One region of the Paenarthrobacter sp. C1 genome, then DNA from elsewhere that is predicted to be linked to it. Evidence: predicted binding sites of a transcription regulator. Region 1 holds the regulator's gene; each other region holds the start of a gene.

Region 1 (3,602 bases):
CGTGGCGCCGGTTTCGCTCATTGGGACGTCCTTATGCAGGGAGGGAGGTTGGGTCTATTGACAAGTTTAGGCGCGCTGTGACGCTGCGCGTTCCAGGAGTGCTTCCAGGGCATCAAGGAATGCGGTGGTTTCCGGTTCGGTCCCGGCGGTAACCCGCAAGTGACCCGGAATGCCGACATCACGTATGAGCACGCCTGCGTCGAGCAGCCCTTGCCAGATCTCGTGCGGGTTCTCGAGTCCACCGAAGAAGACGTAGTTCGAGTCCGACGCCGCGGGCTTGAGTCCCATGCGGAGAAGTTCGGTGACGATCCGATCGCGCTGGACCTTGATGTCCTCAACGTCGGCCATCAGGGCCTCGCGGTGAGTCAATGCTGCGAGGGCGGTGGCCTGCGTGATGGCAGACAAGTGGTACGGCAGGCGGACCAACCTGATGGCGTCCGTAACTTCAGGGGCCGCCGCCATGTAGCCGAGCCGGGCACCTGCCAGGGCAAATGCCTTGCTCATGGTGCGCGAAACGATCAGGCGCTCACGGCCGGGCAGGAGCGTCAACGCGCTCGGCGTGTTGTCGTGGGCGAACTCGTGGTAGGCCTCGTCCACGATCACGATGGCCTGGCTTGCTTCACCGGCTTCATACACGGCCTCCACCACATCCAGGCCCAGGCCCGTCCCTGTGGGGTTGTTCGGTGAGCACAGGAAAACAATGTTGGCTCCGGTTTCGCGCACCTGCGCAGCCGCCGACCGGGCATTCAGCCCGTAGTCATCGGCGCGGACTCCCCGGATGTATTCGGTATCCGTTCCGCTGGCCAGCAACGGGTACATGGAATACGTGGGCGGGAAGCCAAGGGCCTTGCGTCCCGGGCCGCCAAACGCCTGCAGGATCTGTTGCAGGACCTCGTTGGACCCGTTGGCGGCCCAGATGTTGTCTGCTGAAAGGCCGTGGCCAAGATACTCGGCGAGGGCCTCACGAAGATCGGTGAACTCGCGGTCAGGATAGCGGTTCAGTCCTGTGGCGGCTGCTGCCACGGCCTCAGTAATCGCCGCCTGAACATCGGCGGGGACGCCATGGGTGTTTTCGTTAACGTTGAGCAAAACGGGGACATCAAGCTGCGGTGCGCCGTAGGGGCTCAGTCCACGCAGGTTGGTCCGGAGGGGTAGTCGGTCAAGTCGCTCAAGCTGCTCACTCACTGGAACAGTTTAAGGGGCTGGCGGGACTGCGGAGTAACTATGACGTCGCGGCGCGTGATCCGGCTACCGGCTAACAGCCTTAGTGGGCCGGGACGAACAGCTGCTGCCCCGGAAGGATGCGCCCGCCGCGGAGGTCGTTCAACTGGATGATTTCAGCAATGACATCACGCGGGTCCCGCTCCGGAGCCGCCGCGCCGGCAATGCCCCACAGGGACTGACCCGGCTGGACTGTCACAGAGACTGCAACCGGCGGCTGCAGCTCGGCCTGGGAATCGGAAGCCTTGGCAGGGGAAGTGATGAACCCGGCAAGGCTGAGCAGAACAGCCGCCAGCAGCATGGCCGGGATGAAGAAGAACACCACTCGGCCACGGCGGGTCAGCCGCAGGCGGGCGGGGGCCTGCGTGGTGCGGAAATCAGCGAACGAAGTTATTGCGGACATGAGCTGAGCCCTTCTGAGCTATTGCCTTGCTCCGGAGCTTCCGGAGCAAGGCTGCCAATTCTTTGTGTGCTCCTCCCGACTGCGGCCGGTATTCGAACAGTTCGTTCGAATATCCAGTTTCAGCGCGAGGTTTATAGAACACATGTTCGAACCTTGCTATGACATTTTTAGCACTTATCAACGAACGGTGTCGAGACTCGCTAGAACAAATGTTTGATAAACGCCTGTGCCTGCCCTACGTTTGAGTGAAGGAACAGCACTGTTTCAGTGGAACAGGAGGGTCTGACATTTTTTCAGTCCCTGCATCCCCGGTTCGTTTCGGGGCGGAACGAAAGGCATTGGCGAACATGGCAGCGAAAGCCACAGGCGGCGGGGTACCCCTGCGGAGCCAACAGCCTCCCAAGACTCCCAAGAGCCTGACCGTGCGCCAGAAAAAGATCCTGGAAACCATCCAGCGGTCAGTCAACGACAACGGCTATCCGCCCAGCATGCGCGAAATCGGGGACACCGTTGGACTGGCCAGCCTTTCCAGCGTTACCCACCAGTTGTCCCAGCTGGAAAAACTCGGCTACCTTCGCCGGGACCCCAAGCGTCCCCGCGCAATGGAAGTGCTGATGCCCTTGACCCTGGACGGCGGCCCCATCCCGGGCGTTGAGGCACCGGCAACGCTTCGGAGCACCGGCGGCCTGGCTGTGACAGAACTCACCAGTGCAAGCGACACCGCCATGGTTCCGCTGGTTGGCCGCATCGCGGCAGGCGGACCCATCCTGGCCGACCAGACAGTTGAGGACGTGCTCCCCCTGCCCAGGCAACTGGTGGGACACGGTGAGCTCTTCATGTTGAAAGTCGCTGGCGACTCCATGATTGATGCCGCGATCTGCGACGGCGACTGGGTCGTTGTCCGCCGCCAGAACGACGCCATCAACGGCGACATCGTGGCCGCTTTGCTGGACGACGAAGCCACTGTAAAGACGTTCCGACAGCGCGATGGCCATACCTGGCTGCTGCCCCAAAACACCCAGTACGAACCCATTCTCGGCGACCAGGCAACCATCATGGGCAAGGTCGTTTCGGTACTGAGGTCCCTCTAGCTTTTTCCGACCCGTAAGGGGCCCGGAGCTGACTGTCCTCTACGCCTTCCTGGCGGATCCCAAGCGCTCCAGGACACCACGAACCACGGTGCGGTCAGTGGTCGGCCAGAACGGCGGCAGGGCGGCCCGCAGGAACCCGCCGTAACGTTCTGTCGACAGGCGTGAATCAAGGACTGCCACTACGCCCTTGTCACCGGTGGACCGGATCAGGCGCCCTGCACCCTGCGCGAGCCGGATGGCTGCGTGGGTGGCGGAAACAGCCATGAACCCGTTCCCCCCGGACTGTGCCACGGCACGGGAACGGGCGGTCATCAGGGGATCGTCAGGACGCGGGAAGGGAATCCGGTCAATAACCACCAGGCGGCATGAGCCGCCGGGTACGTCCACCCCTTGCCACAGCGACATGGTTCCGAAGAGGCAAGTATCCGGCTCGTCGGCAAATTGCTTCACCAACGCAGCCATGGTCGATTCGCCTTGACAGAGGATATCCACGTCCAGGCGCAGCCGCATGGCGTCCGCAGCTTCCTCGGCGGCCCGCCGTGAGGAGAAAAGACACAGTGCTCCCCCGCCGGATGCCCGGATGAGGTCTTCCAATTCGTCCAAGGCCTCCGGTGACGTGCCCCGACCGGGTTTCGGAAGGTGCTTCGCTACGTACAGCACCCCCTGTTTGGGGTAATCAAAAGGAGATCCGACGTCGATTCCTGTCCAGCTGGGCGCGCCGTCGCCAATCAGGCCGAGGCCTCCGGCCGCGGGTTCAAAAGCCGAGCCGATGGCCAGCGTGGCCGAGGTCAGCACCACCGTGTGTCCGGCGAACAATCCCTCGCGCAACCTGCCTGCCACGCTCAGCGGCGCGATGTTGATGAGCGCAGGCGCGGTCTCGTCAGGTT
Region 2 (3,602 bases), 1.9 Mb from region 1:
CTCCATAGATGAACACGGGCTTGCGGCCGATGCGGTCTGCCAGCGTGCCGAAGAGCGGCTGGGTTCCCAGAGCCACGAGGTTGGCCACAACCACCAGCCATAGGGTGATGGTGCTGTTCACATGCGCAACGTCCTGGGCGTACTTGATGGCCAGGGTGCCGAAGACCGTGCTGACTGCGGCAATGAACGCGCAGCAGATCACGCGGAGGACGTCCTGCCAGTGGTGCTTGAGGAGGTCGGCGATAGGGAGCTTGGCAATCTGGTTGTTCTTCTGTGCCTCAGCGAATGCGGGTGGCTCGTGCAGGGTGCGGCGGATGAAGAAGGCAACCAGCACCACTACTGCGCTGAGCCAGAACGGAATACGCCAGCCGATGCCGTACTTGATGTCATCCGGCAGTGCCACCACGGGAATGAACACGAGCGCTGCCAGGATCTGTCCGCCCTGCGTTCCCGTCAAGGTCCATGAGGTGAAGAAGGAGCGGCGGTTGTCCGGGGCGTGCTCCAAGGTCATGGATGACGCGCCGGCCTGCTCGCCCGCTGCCGACAAACCCTGGCAGAGCCGGGCAAGTACCAGGAGGATCGGGGCACCCCAGCCGATGGTTTTGAAGTCGGGTAGGCAGCCGATCACGAAGGTCGAGGCGCCCATGAGCACCAGGGTGAACATGAGGACCTTCTGCCGGCCGATCCGGTCGCCGAAGTGACCCAGGAACGCAGCGCCGATGGGCCGTGCAAGGTAGGCGAAGCCGAACGTGGCAAAGGACATGACGGCCGCATTGGTGTCTGCGTCCGGGAAGAAGACGTGCGGGAAAATCAAGGCCGCGGCAGATCCGAAGATGAAGAAGTCGTAGTACTCCACGGCGCTGCCCAGGAAGCTGGCGAGGGCAGCCTTCTTGGGAGTCCCGGTGGTTTCGGTGATGCCTGGCGTCGCTGACGGCATTGTTTGGCTCATTGGGTGTTCCTTCTGTGACGACGATGTCGCGAATAGAGCTTCAGCGGGAGACCCAAGCGAGGTGCGGCCGGTCAATCCCTTAGCTAGTAACCACATGGTGAGAGCTACTTGCGTAATACAGCAATGATCCCTGTGAGTATGGTCACTTGTCAAGAGGTGTAATCACCATCTAGAAATAGCTCTCACTATGTGAGAGCATCGGGTTATGAGTGTGAAAGAGGACACAAAGACCGACATGGTCGGCAAAGCCCTGGGCCTGCTGGTCCTGCTGGGAAACGAGCCGAAGGGTGCAAGTGCGGCGGATCTGGCCAGAAGCGCCGGACTGCCTTTCAGTACCACCTACCGGCTGCTGGGCTCGTTGACCCGCGACGGATTCGTTGACTACGAACCCGATGGCCGCCGCTACCACCTGGGCCTGCGCGTCTTCCAGCTCGGACAACGCGTCTCCAACCACCACGGCTTCGCTGCCACAGCGCTGCCGGTCCTGCAGCGGGTCACCGACAGTACGCATGAGGCCACCATCCTCTCGGTCCGCGACGGCGACCATCACCTCACGGTCAACAAGGTGGACGGGCCCAAGACGTTCCGCGTCACCAGTGACCCCGGACATCTGGGAGCGTTGCACACGACGTCGGTGGGCAAGGCCCTGGTCGCGTTCGAGGATGAGCCCGAGCGAAAACGCCTGATCGAGGAACTTCCCCTGGACCCGCTCACTGAGCATTCCATTACTGATCGGGATGCCTTTAGGGCGGAAATTGAACAGGTGCGCCGGCAGGGCTACGCCGTGATGGACGAGGAAAACGAGATCGGCATGCGCGCCGTCGCTGTCCCGGTCCTCAACTCCCAGGGTCACGCGTTCGCTTCGCTGGCCACTGCCGTTCCGGTTTTCCGACTCAGCATGGAGGAACTCATCGCCCATGTGCCCACCCTGCAGGAGGCTGCGGCTGAACTCGCGGCCCGCCTGCCGCAGCGCTGAGCTTCGTTGCGGGGCCCGTTCTGCGCGCTAAACGCGACTCTTGGCGCGCAAAGCAGGCCCCGCAACGCCAAAATCAGCCCGACACAACGCATCTGGCACGTCATTTGTTCGCGATAAGAACAAGCGTGCGGAATATGAACACTTGTAGTAATCTGGATAACACCCGGCCGTCGACGCCCCAGAAAACGTCAATGGCCGCGGTGCTGAAGTCAAAGGAGCTTTAGGATGAGCAACCGAGCCGAGTCCGTTCTGGTGGGCCTCGTTGGCGAAGGGGTCATGCCCTCGCTCACGCCGCCCATGCATGAACGCGAAGCCGATGTGCAGGGCCTTCGCTTGCTGTACCGCCCCATCGACCTGCTGGAGCTGGCCTTGCCGGCCGCCGCCGTCGGGGACCTCCTCACCGCAGCCGCCCGCATGGGCTTCAACGGCCTCAACATCACGCACCCGTGCAAGCAGTTGGTGCTTGGGCACCTTGATGAAATTTCCGACGACGCCGCGCGCCTGGGTGCCGTCAATACGGTCCTGATCCAGGACGGCCGGTTCATCGGACACAACACGGACTTCTCCGGCTTTGGTTCGGCCTTGAGGGATGGACTTCCGGACGCCACCTTGGGCCGCGTCGTTCAGCTTGGCGCCGGCGGGGCCGGTTCTGCCGTCGCCTACGCGCTCCTCAAGGCCGGTGTCACCACCCTGGACCTGGTGGACGTGGATCCCGCCCGGGCCGCGGAACGTGCCGATGAACTCAGCGGACTCTTCCCCGCGGCCACCGTCACCCCGCGCAGCACGGACGAACTCCCGCAGATCATGCCCCTCGCCGACGGCCTGGTGCACTGCACCCCGATCGGCATGGCCGCCCACCCCGGACTGCCGCTGGACCTGGGACTCGTGGAGCCGAGGCACTGGGTGGCGGACATCGTCTACCGCCCCATCGAAACGCAACTGGTCCGCGAAGCACGGGCCAAGGGCTGCAAAGTCCTCGACGGCGGCCGCATGGCAGTCGGTCAGGCGGCCGACGCCTTCAAACTCTTCACCGGACGGGACGCCGACCGCAACCGCATGCGGGAGCACTTCCTGGAGCTGATCGCCCTGGAAGACGCCGCAACCGCGCTCTCCGCCGGCACCCTCGCAAAGGCGGCCCACTGATGCGCACCGGAATCGCCACAGTCTGCCTGTCGGGCACCTTGAAGGAAAAGATGCAGGCCTGCGCCATCGCGGGCTTCGACGGCATCGAGATCTTCGAGCAGGACCTCGTCACGTCCCCGCTGAGTCCCGAGGACATCCGGAAGATGGCCGCCGACCTCGGCCTGGGCCTGGATCTCTACCAGCCGTTCCGGGATTTCGACGGCGTCACTCCGGACCTGCTGAAGGCCAACCTCAAGCGGGCCGAGGCCAAGTTCAAGCTCATGTCGCGTCTGGGCATGGACACCATCCTGGTCTGCTCCAACGTGGCCACGGCCACCATCGATGACGACCAGCTGCGGGCCGAACAGCTGGCAGCGCTCGCCGGACTGGCAGGAGACCACGGGGTCAAGGTTGCCTACGAGGCCTTGGCCTGGGGCAAGTACGTCAACGACTACGAGCACGCCTACCGCCTGGTGGAAATGGTGGACCATCCGAACCTCGGCACCTGCCTGGACTCCTTCCACATCCTTTCCCGCGACTGGGACACCGCCCCGA
Region 3 (3,602 bases), 1.1 Mb from region 1:
GCGGGAGGCGCAGCCTTCGGCTCGTCGACGACGGTCATGTCTGGCCTCTCCTGTCATATTCGACTGATGTACGAGTCCATTCTAACGTCATTCGATTGTCTGTCACGAATGATTGGGCAATGACTTGTGACAGACCTTTGCGGAGAGGTCGGGCAGAGAGGTGGAGTCATCTGCGTCACCCGGTCAGCGCCTGATCGCGTGTCCCAGGCGGCCTCGGTTCCTCGACCCCAAGGCCGGGGCCGCTGAACGTTGGTTCGCACCTCCCGTTCGTGCGAAAAAGAGAAGGCCCCGACGCGCATGAAGTGAACTGGTCCCCGGAAGTTGGACTGGTTTAGATAAAGGCTAGGCCGCGAGGGCCTGAGTTCGGTATTGCACCGGGCTCAGGCCCTCGAGCTTTGTCGAGATCCTCTCGTTGTTGTACCAACTGATGTACTCGTGCAGCGCTGCTTCAAGTGCATCGGTGCTGAGAAACCGGACGTGATGGAAGAGCTCTTCCTTGAGGTGGCCAAAGAAATTCTCCATCACCGCGTTGTCGTAGCAGTTGCCTTTGCGGGACATTGATTGGATCGCGCCGGCACCCTCCAGAAGGCTCCGCCACGAGGCATGGCGGTATTGGAAGCCCTGGTCCGAATGCACGAGCGGCTGCTGACCAGGCTCCAGACAGGTCAGGGCCTCACCCAACGAAGTGTTGGTCAGAGCCAGGTTCGGGGATGTGCCGATGGTGTGGGAGATGATCTGCCGGTCGAAGAGATCCATGACCGGCGAGAGGTAGAGCTTGCGGTCTCCGATGCTGAACTCTGTCACGTCAGTGACCCACTTCTGGTTCGGTGCCGCGGCGTTGAACTCTCGGTTTAGCAGGTTCGGTGCGGTGGTGCCTTGCTCGCCTTTGTAGGAGTTATAGCGTTTTCTCCGCCGGACCTTGCAAAGCAGCCCGAGTGCCCGCATGAGTTTCAGCACGGTCTTCTTCGCGACCGCCCAGCCTTGCTTGCGCAGTTCAGTGTGGATGCGGCGGTGCCCGTAGCGGGCATGGTTCTTTTTGAAGATGTCCGTGATGGAGGACTTGAGTTCCTCTTGCGGGTCCGGGGCCTGAAGGCGGGCCTGGTGGTAGAAAAACGTTGATCGGGCTAGACCTGAGACCTGCAGAAGCGCCGGAAGCGGGAAGTCAGCCTTGAGGGCGATAAGGGCCTGGACCTTCACCGTTGTTTTTGAGCCCTCAAGGCCCGCAATTTTCCCAGATAGGCGACTTCCGCCCGCAAGCGCTCGTTCTCGCGCCGCAACCGCTCTAGCTCTGTTGTTTCCGTCGGCGGTGGGCTGTCGGGCTTCCGAGGCCTGCCTTTGGCCTTCGGGCGCAACGCGTCGGCGCCATCGCGGCGATACACGCGAGCCCACGTCTTCACCAGCTCCGGAGAAGACAACCCAGCTTCGGCAGCGAGATCTGACGCGGCTTCGCCCGCCATGAACCGCATCACCAACGCAAGCTTAAAGTCGAACGAGTACGACTGTTTCGTCGGCTTGGTCACCAGCGCTCCCTGACCACGAATCCTCCACCGTCGATACAGTTTTCTGATCGGCCAGCGCGACACGCCCAGCAACCTGGCAGTGGCCGTGTCAGCAAGGCCCTTCTCAAACCACGCTACAGCGGTCTTGCGCTGATTCTCCGATAACGACCTGCTTGCACACATAAAACTGCTCCCCGGGAGTCCGAACTGAATTTCTCAGTCCAACTTCCGGGGAGCAGTTCAAGCGCACCGGGGCCTTTATTCCTGCCCGCAGTCCCAGAGCCCAGGCCTGTCCGGTCCGCCCGGCAGTTGCTCCACGTTGCGTGCCGTTCCCGCCCGGGCGTACGATTCCATCGAACATATGTTCGAAAAGGAAGTGGACATGCAGGCCTCGCAGCCAGAACCGTTGGCGCTCGACGAGCCGCTGATACTCCCGTTCGCGCCGGAAGCCGTCGCCTGCGGCTTCCCCAGCCCTGCAGAGGGATATTGGTCCGGGGACCTTGATCTTGTCCAGCACCTGGTCCGGGACCCAACATGTACATTTGTCTGGCGTGCAGCCGGCCATTCCATGACCGGAGCCGGAATCAATGACGGCGACCTGCTGCTCGTGGACCGGGGGATCGATCCCGTTCCGGGCAAGATCGTGATCGCCGTCGTTGACGGCGAATACACCGTCAAGCGGCTGGACGTCATCCAGGGACGTACCGTTCTCGTGGCAGAGAACCTTGACTATGCGGACGTCGTTCTCCACGAACACACCGAGATGTCAGTCTGGGGCGTGGTCACATGGATTCTGTCTCCTGCGAAAACCAAACGTGGTGTCAGACCCCGCCTATAGTCTCCAGCCGTGGCAATGACGACTCTCACCCCAGCATCCGATCAAATCGCTCTCGTAGACTGCGTCTCCTTTTACGCCAACGCGGAGCGCGTCTTCGACCCCACGCTGCATGACCGGCCGACCCTTGTCCTCTCGAACAATGACGGCTGTGTGGTTGCCGCGTGCCCGCTGGTGAAGGAGCTCGATCCTGACATCATGGGCAAGCCGTGGTTCAAGATCCGCGGCTGGTGCCAGGCCAAGGGCGTCGAAGCCAGGTCATCGAACTATGAGCTCTATGGCTCGCTGAGTGCACGGGTTGCCACCATTCTGGGCCGCTTCAGTGCGTGGCAGGAAGTGTATTCGATCGACGAAAGCTGGCTGAAGCTGCGGGGCGCTCCTGAAGAACTCGAATCACGGGGACAGGAGATCCGACGGACTGTCCTCCAGCTGACCGGAATTCCTGTCCGCGTCGCGATCGGTCCCACGAAGACCCTCGCCAAGGTAGCGGCTCTCGGCATCAAGAAAAACCCCGCGTTCAATGGAGTTCTCGATCTCCGGCGGTTTTCGGAGGAGCAGCTTGACCGGATCCTTGACTCCCTCCATGTGACTGACCTCTGGGGCGTCGCCGGGCGTAACGGCAAGCGCCTGGCTGCGCGCGGCATCCACACGGCCAGAGAACTGCGTGACGCTGATGCCAAATGGCTCCGCAAACGGTTCTCCGTCGTCATGGAAAGAACCATCCTGGAGCTGCGCGGGCAAAAATGTATCGGGCTGGAGACCCAGCCGCCGGCTGCCAAGGACCAGCTGATCTATTCCAGGAGCTTCTCGCGCAAGCTTACGGACCCTGACGAGATGCATCAGGTTCTGTCGATCTACGCCCAGCGGGTCTCAGCCCGTCTTCGGGCCCAGGGGTCCGTCGCCGGCGTGCTCTCGGTGTGGGCTTCGACCGGCTGGGCCGACGAAGGAACCGTCCCGCATTCAGCCCACCGGGCTGTTCCGCTGGCCATGCCGACCGATGACCCGATCGCGCTTACGAAAGCTGCCAGTGTGATCCTGCCTGATCTGTTTCCGACCGCCGGTATCCGCTACGCCCGTGCAGGAGTTGTACTCACGGGACTGCGCGCGAGTGACGGCGTTCAGTTCCTACCTGTGTTCCAATCCGAATTCGAAGATCGGGGAGTAGGGAAGGTACTTGACGAAATCACGAGAAAGCTCGGCGCGCAGGCAGTGGGTGTGGGCCTGGGTGGCATGAAGACCCCGCCGGCGTGGGAGATGAAGCGCGCCAT
Region 4 (3,602 bases), 250 kb from region 1:
ACCATGTCCGCCGCCTGGAGACGAAGAGTGCCACCATCGAGCTGCGCGGACGGTGCCTGCGGATCAACGGCGAAGTGGTGGAGCTGGCCCCCGCTCCCCTCCTGCTGTTGCGGGCGTTGCTCGGCGCGGGCGGCGCGGTCTTGTCGCGTGAGGCGCTCTCTGACCTGTTGGATCTGCGCGGTTCCGTGCATGCCTTGGACATGACGGTCAGCCGGCTTCGGTCCGCGCTCCCGGACGGCAAGCTCGTGGAAACAGTGGTCAAACGCGGATATCGGCTGCGGGCCTAGGGTTGCGGCCCTGCTACGCCGCTTTCACCAAGGGCAGTTCATCCCAGTTGGTGGTGTAGCGGGGGCTGAGCATATCCCTCTTCATTGACCAGTCCGGGCCGCCCTTGATGCCGGCATGCCCCAATCCGATGGAGCCGCGGCCATAGCGTTTGCTGACCTCCTCCAGCAAGCTTCCGATACCCCGTTCCTCGTGGCGGTTCTCGAAGATCTCCAAGGGCTTCTGGTTGCCGCTGGGACGGAGGTCGGTGACCATGATTCCGGCCTTGGCGTACCTGACGCCCTCCTGGATTTTGGGGACCAGGGCGTGCGCAGCCTTGGTGAGCAGCACTGGATCGGCGGTGGGCATGGGCAGCTTGACGTTCACAGCGGGAAACGATTTGTCGTTCGGGTTGTACACCGACGTTGCTGCGAACGCCGTCAGCAGCTTGGCTTGGAGGTCGTGCTTGGCCAGCCTGGCGCTGGCCATCTGCCCGTAGACGCTGAGCACCTGCCGCAGCTGGGCCGCCGTCGTAATCGGCGTCGAGAACGAACGCGAGAAGATCAGCTGGTCCCGTCCGATCCTTTCCTCTTCCATGGGGATGCACGGCGTTCCCTGCAGTTCCAGGACGGTGCGCATCATGACGATGGAGAACTTGTCCCGGAGGGCCACGGGATCTGCCCGAACCAGGTCCAGGATTGAAAAGATGCCCATCGCGTTCAGCCGCTTGGTGAGCCTGGTAGCCACGCCCCAGATCTCGATGACGGACAGCCGGGCCATGAGCGCTTCGCGCTGGGCTTCAGGAACCGAATCCCAACGGCACACGCCGTTGAAAGCCGGATTGTGTTTGGCCCATTTGTTGGCCAGCTTGGCAAGCGTTTTGGTGCGGGCGATTCCGACGCACACCGGAACTCCAACGTTCCTGCGGCAAGCATCCTTGATGGTTCGCCCCAGCTGCAGCAACTCCTCCGGCCGGCCCTTGACGCCCAGGAACGCTTCGTCGATCGAATAGACCTCCTGCCACGCCGAGTAGCGCCGCAATAGCTCCATGACGCGCGAGCTGATGTCTCCGTATAGTTCGTAGTTGCTGGACAGCGCAATGAGCCCCCATTCCTTGGCCCGTGGAGCCAGCTTGAACCATGGGTCGCCCAGCCCGATGCCAAGCTGCTTCGCCTCAGGCGACCTCGTCACGGCGCAACCGTCATTGTTGGAGAGCACGATCAGGGGTTTGCCCTCCAACGCGGGATTGAAGGCCCGTTCTGCTGAAGCATAGAAACAATTGATGTCCACGTGGGCGATCTCCTGCATCGTGTGCATAAGGGCCGGCCTGGACATGCTCCTCCTCGATTGGTCACTAACATGCGCGACCTCGGAAAATGGGAGGACACGCCGCTGATTCGAAGATATATTCGAATAAGTCAACTGTACCGCCACCCACCGACAACGAAACTTCCCTGACCAATTGAGCCCGCTGCAGGAGGAAAGGGCTTGGCTAGTCCCCTAGGCGCGGCACGATGACGTCATCGACTCCGCAGTGGAGCACGAGATCGCTGCTTCCGCCCGTCAGTATGCAGTCCTTGGGGTCGAAGACCTCTGTGGCGGACAGCCACGGGACAGTTCGTTGCCAGAGCCCCCACGATTTTTGTGAATAAACGGAATAGGTTTGTGGATCGAAACCTGATTGTTCGACGACGACACTGTCTCCGCTGCTTGCCGTCACTTGGGCGTATGTTGCCGCCGCGGCGGCTAGCCCCATGCCAGCAGAATACATAGACCACGGCAGAGCCGCCGTGACACTGGCCAGAACTGCCAGAACGGCAGTCAGCCGACGGATCCGGCCGCGGGAAATCCGCCTGACCAGCACCGGCACCAGCAGAACCAGCGCTGCCAAGGCGGCAGCCCCACTCAGAAGGTGACCACACAGAATGAGCGCCCACCCCGGCATGACGAAGTAGACCAGAACCTCAGGCCATGAATCACTGACCCACGCTGCGGAAGCTTGGGCTGCTACTCCCAGCAGCACCGAGACGAGGGCCAACACGATGCCCCACTTGAGGCGCCGCCGCGCTGCGGTAGATCGCGCCGAGTCCGTTTCCGCGGAAACCTCCGCCCCCATCCGTGAAGCGCCCAACCGGGTCTCCGTTACATCATCGCCCGGCAACCGTTTCTGCACACCGCCATCCAACCACGCTTTTGACGTCATTGTGGAGCTTTGGCCAGCGGAGCCAACGAGGAGCCGGGGCTGTTTGCGCAGGCCTTATTGCGCACGTTACGAAACATCCCGCCCTCCGGACTGCGGAAAAGTCCGAAGAGCGGGATATTTCGCGCTATGAGATTCACACCATGAGCCCGGCTACGGGCGGGCGGCGGCGTCCTTCTTGTGCACCAGATAGATGGCCCCGGTAGTGACGTCCTCTTCAAGCGCTTCCAGGGTGCGCCCACGGGTCTCAGGGACCTGGGTGTAGATGAAGATGAGGGCCGCGATGCCCACGCCGCCGAACAGGAAAAAGGTTCCGGTGATCCCGACGCCGGCCACCAGGGTCGGGAAGAACAGGCCCAGCAGCGCGTTGGCGATCCACAGGCAGAATACCGACAGGCCGATGGCGAAACCACGGACGTGAAGCGGGAAGATCTCCGACAGCATGACCCAGACGGCGATATTCAGGAAGGTCTGCATCGAACCGACGAACGCCACCACCAGGAACAGGATCACGAATGGACGGGCCTCGTTTCCTATGGGAAGGAGGACGGAGGCGATGCCGATCAGGAAGTGGCATGCCGTGGTCAAGGTGAAGCCCAGGAGCAGGGTGGTGCGGCGGTTGACGCGCTGCATCAACGTCAGGGCAATGACGCCCCCGACTACCGCGATCACGCCGGGAGCGATGTTGGCGATCAGGGCTGCGTTGGAGTCGAATCCAGCCTCGACCAGCACAGACTGACCGTAGTACATGATCGAGTTGATGCCGGTCAGCTGCTGGGCCACACCCAAGCCGATGCCGACCAGGATGATGCGAAGGATCCACTTGTCTTTGAGCGCGCCCCACGACGTCGCCTTCGACACCCGCTCTTCGTCGGCGAGGTGCTTGACGTCGGCCATTTCGGCCTCTGCGCGTTCCACTGACCGGATCGTCTTGAGGACAACGAGGGCTTCTTCCCAACGGCCCTTGGATATCAGCCAGCGCGGCGATTCGGGCATCCGGAGCATGCCGAAGAACAACGCGATGGCAGGCAGTGCGGCAACGGCGAGCATGAGGCGCCATACTCCCCCGAACTCTCCCCAGACGTTACCGATGATGGCATTGACGACAAACGCCGCCAGCTGGCCGATAACGATCATG

What was found. The regulator LexA, encoded in region 1, represses DNA repair genes until DNA is damaged. The targets are predictions, from matches to a motif close to TCGAACANNTGTTCGA.
Region 2: ACNAOU_RS21325 (shikimate dehydrogenase) is a predicted target of LexA. The motif match lies at 2,041-2,056, and genes of this name have one in related genera.
Region 3: ACNAOU_RS13160 (LexA family protein) is a predicted target of LexA. The motif match lies at 1,853-1,868, and genes of this name have one in related genera.
Region 4: ACNAOU_RS07005 (Y-family DNA polymerase) is a predicted target of LexA. The motif match lies at 1,662-1,677, and genes of this name have one in related genera.

The regions. Positions count from the first base shown of each region.
Region 1 covers NZ_CP186052.1:1,700,717-1,704,318, reverse strand. Annotated here, with positions in the region: gene hisB (imidazoleglycerol-phosphate dehydratase HisB) at 1-21, opposite strand, end outside; gene ACNAOU_RS08085 (histidinol-phosphate transaminase) at 67-1,185, opposite strand; gene ACNAOU_RS08080 (LysM peptidoglycan-binding domain-containing protein) at 1,265-1,624, opposite strand; gene lexA (transcriptional repressor LexA) at 1,972-2,715, shown strand; gene ACNAOU_RS08070 (ATP-dependent DNA helicase) at 2,755-3,602, opposite strand, start outside.
Region 2 covers NZ_CP186052.1:4,548,095-4,551,696, reverse strand. Annotated here, with positions in the region: gene ACNAOU_RS21335 (MFS transporter) at 1-949, opposite strand, end outside; gene ACNAOU_RS21330 (IclR family transcriptional regulator) at 1,155-1,925, shown strand; gene ACNAOU_RS21325 (shikimate dehydrogenase) at 2,151-3,068, shown strand; gene ACNAOU_RS21320 (bifunctional sugar phosphate isomerase/epimerase/4-hydroxyphenylpyruvate dioxygenase family protein) at 3,068-3,602, shown strand, end outside.
Region 3 covers NZ_CP186052.1:2,791,475-2,795,076, reverse strand. Annotated here, with positions in the region: gene ACNAOU_RS13175 (hypothetical protein) at 1-38, opposite strand, end outside; gene ACNAOU_RS13170 (IS3 family transposase) at 343-1,389, opposite strand; partial or broken gene ACNAOU_RS13165 (hypothetical protein) at 1,383-1,457, opposite strand; gene ACNAOU_RS13160 (LexA family protein) at 1,882-2,337, shown strand; gene ACNAOU_RS13155 (Y-family DNA polymerase) at 2,353-3,602, shown strand, end outside.
Region 4 covers NZ_CP186052.1:1,451,740-1,455,341, reverse strand. Annotated here, with positions in the region: gene ACNAOU_RS07010 (uroporphyrinogen-III synthase) at 1-287, shown strand, start outside; gene ACNAOU_RS07005 (Y-family DNA polymerase) at 301-1,599, opposite strand; gene ACNAOU_RS07000 (hypothetical protein) at 1,757-2,467, opposite strand; gene ACNAOU_RS06995 (sugar porter family MFS transporter) at 2,618-3,602, opposite strand, start outside.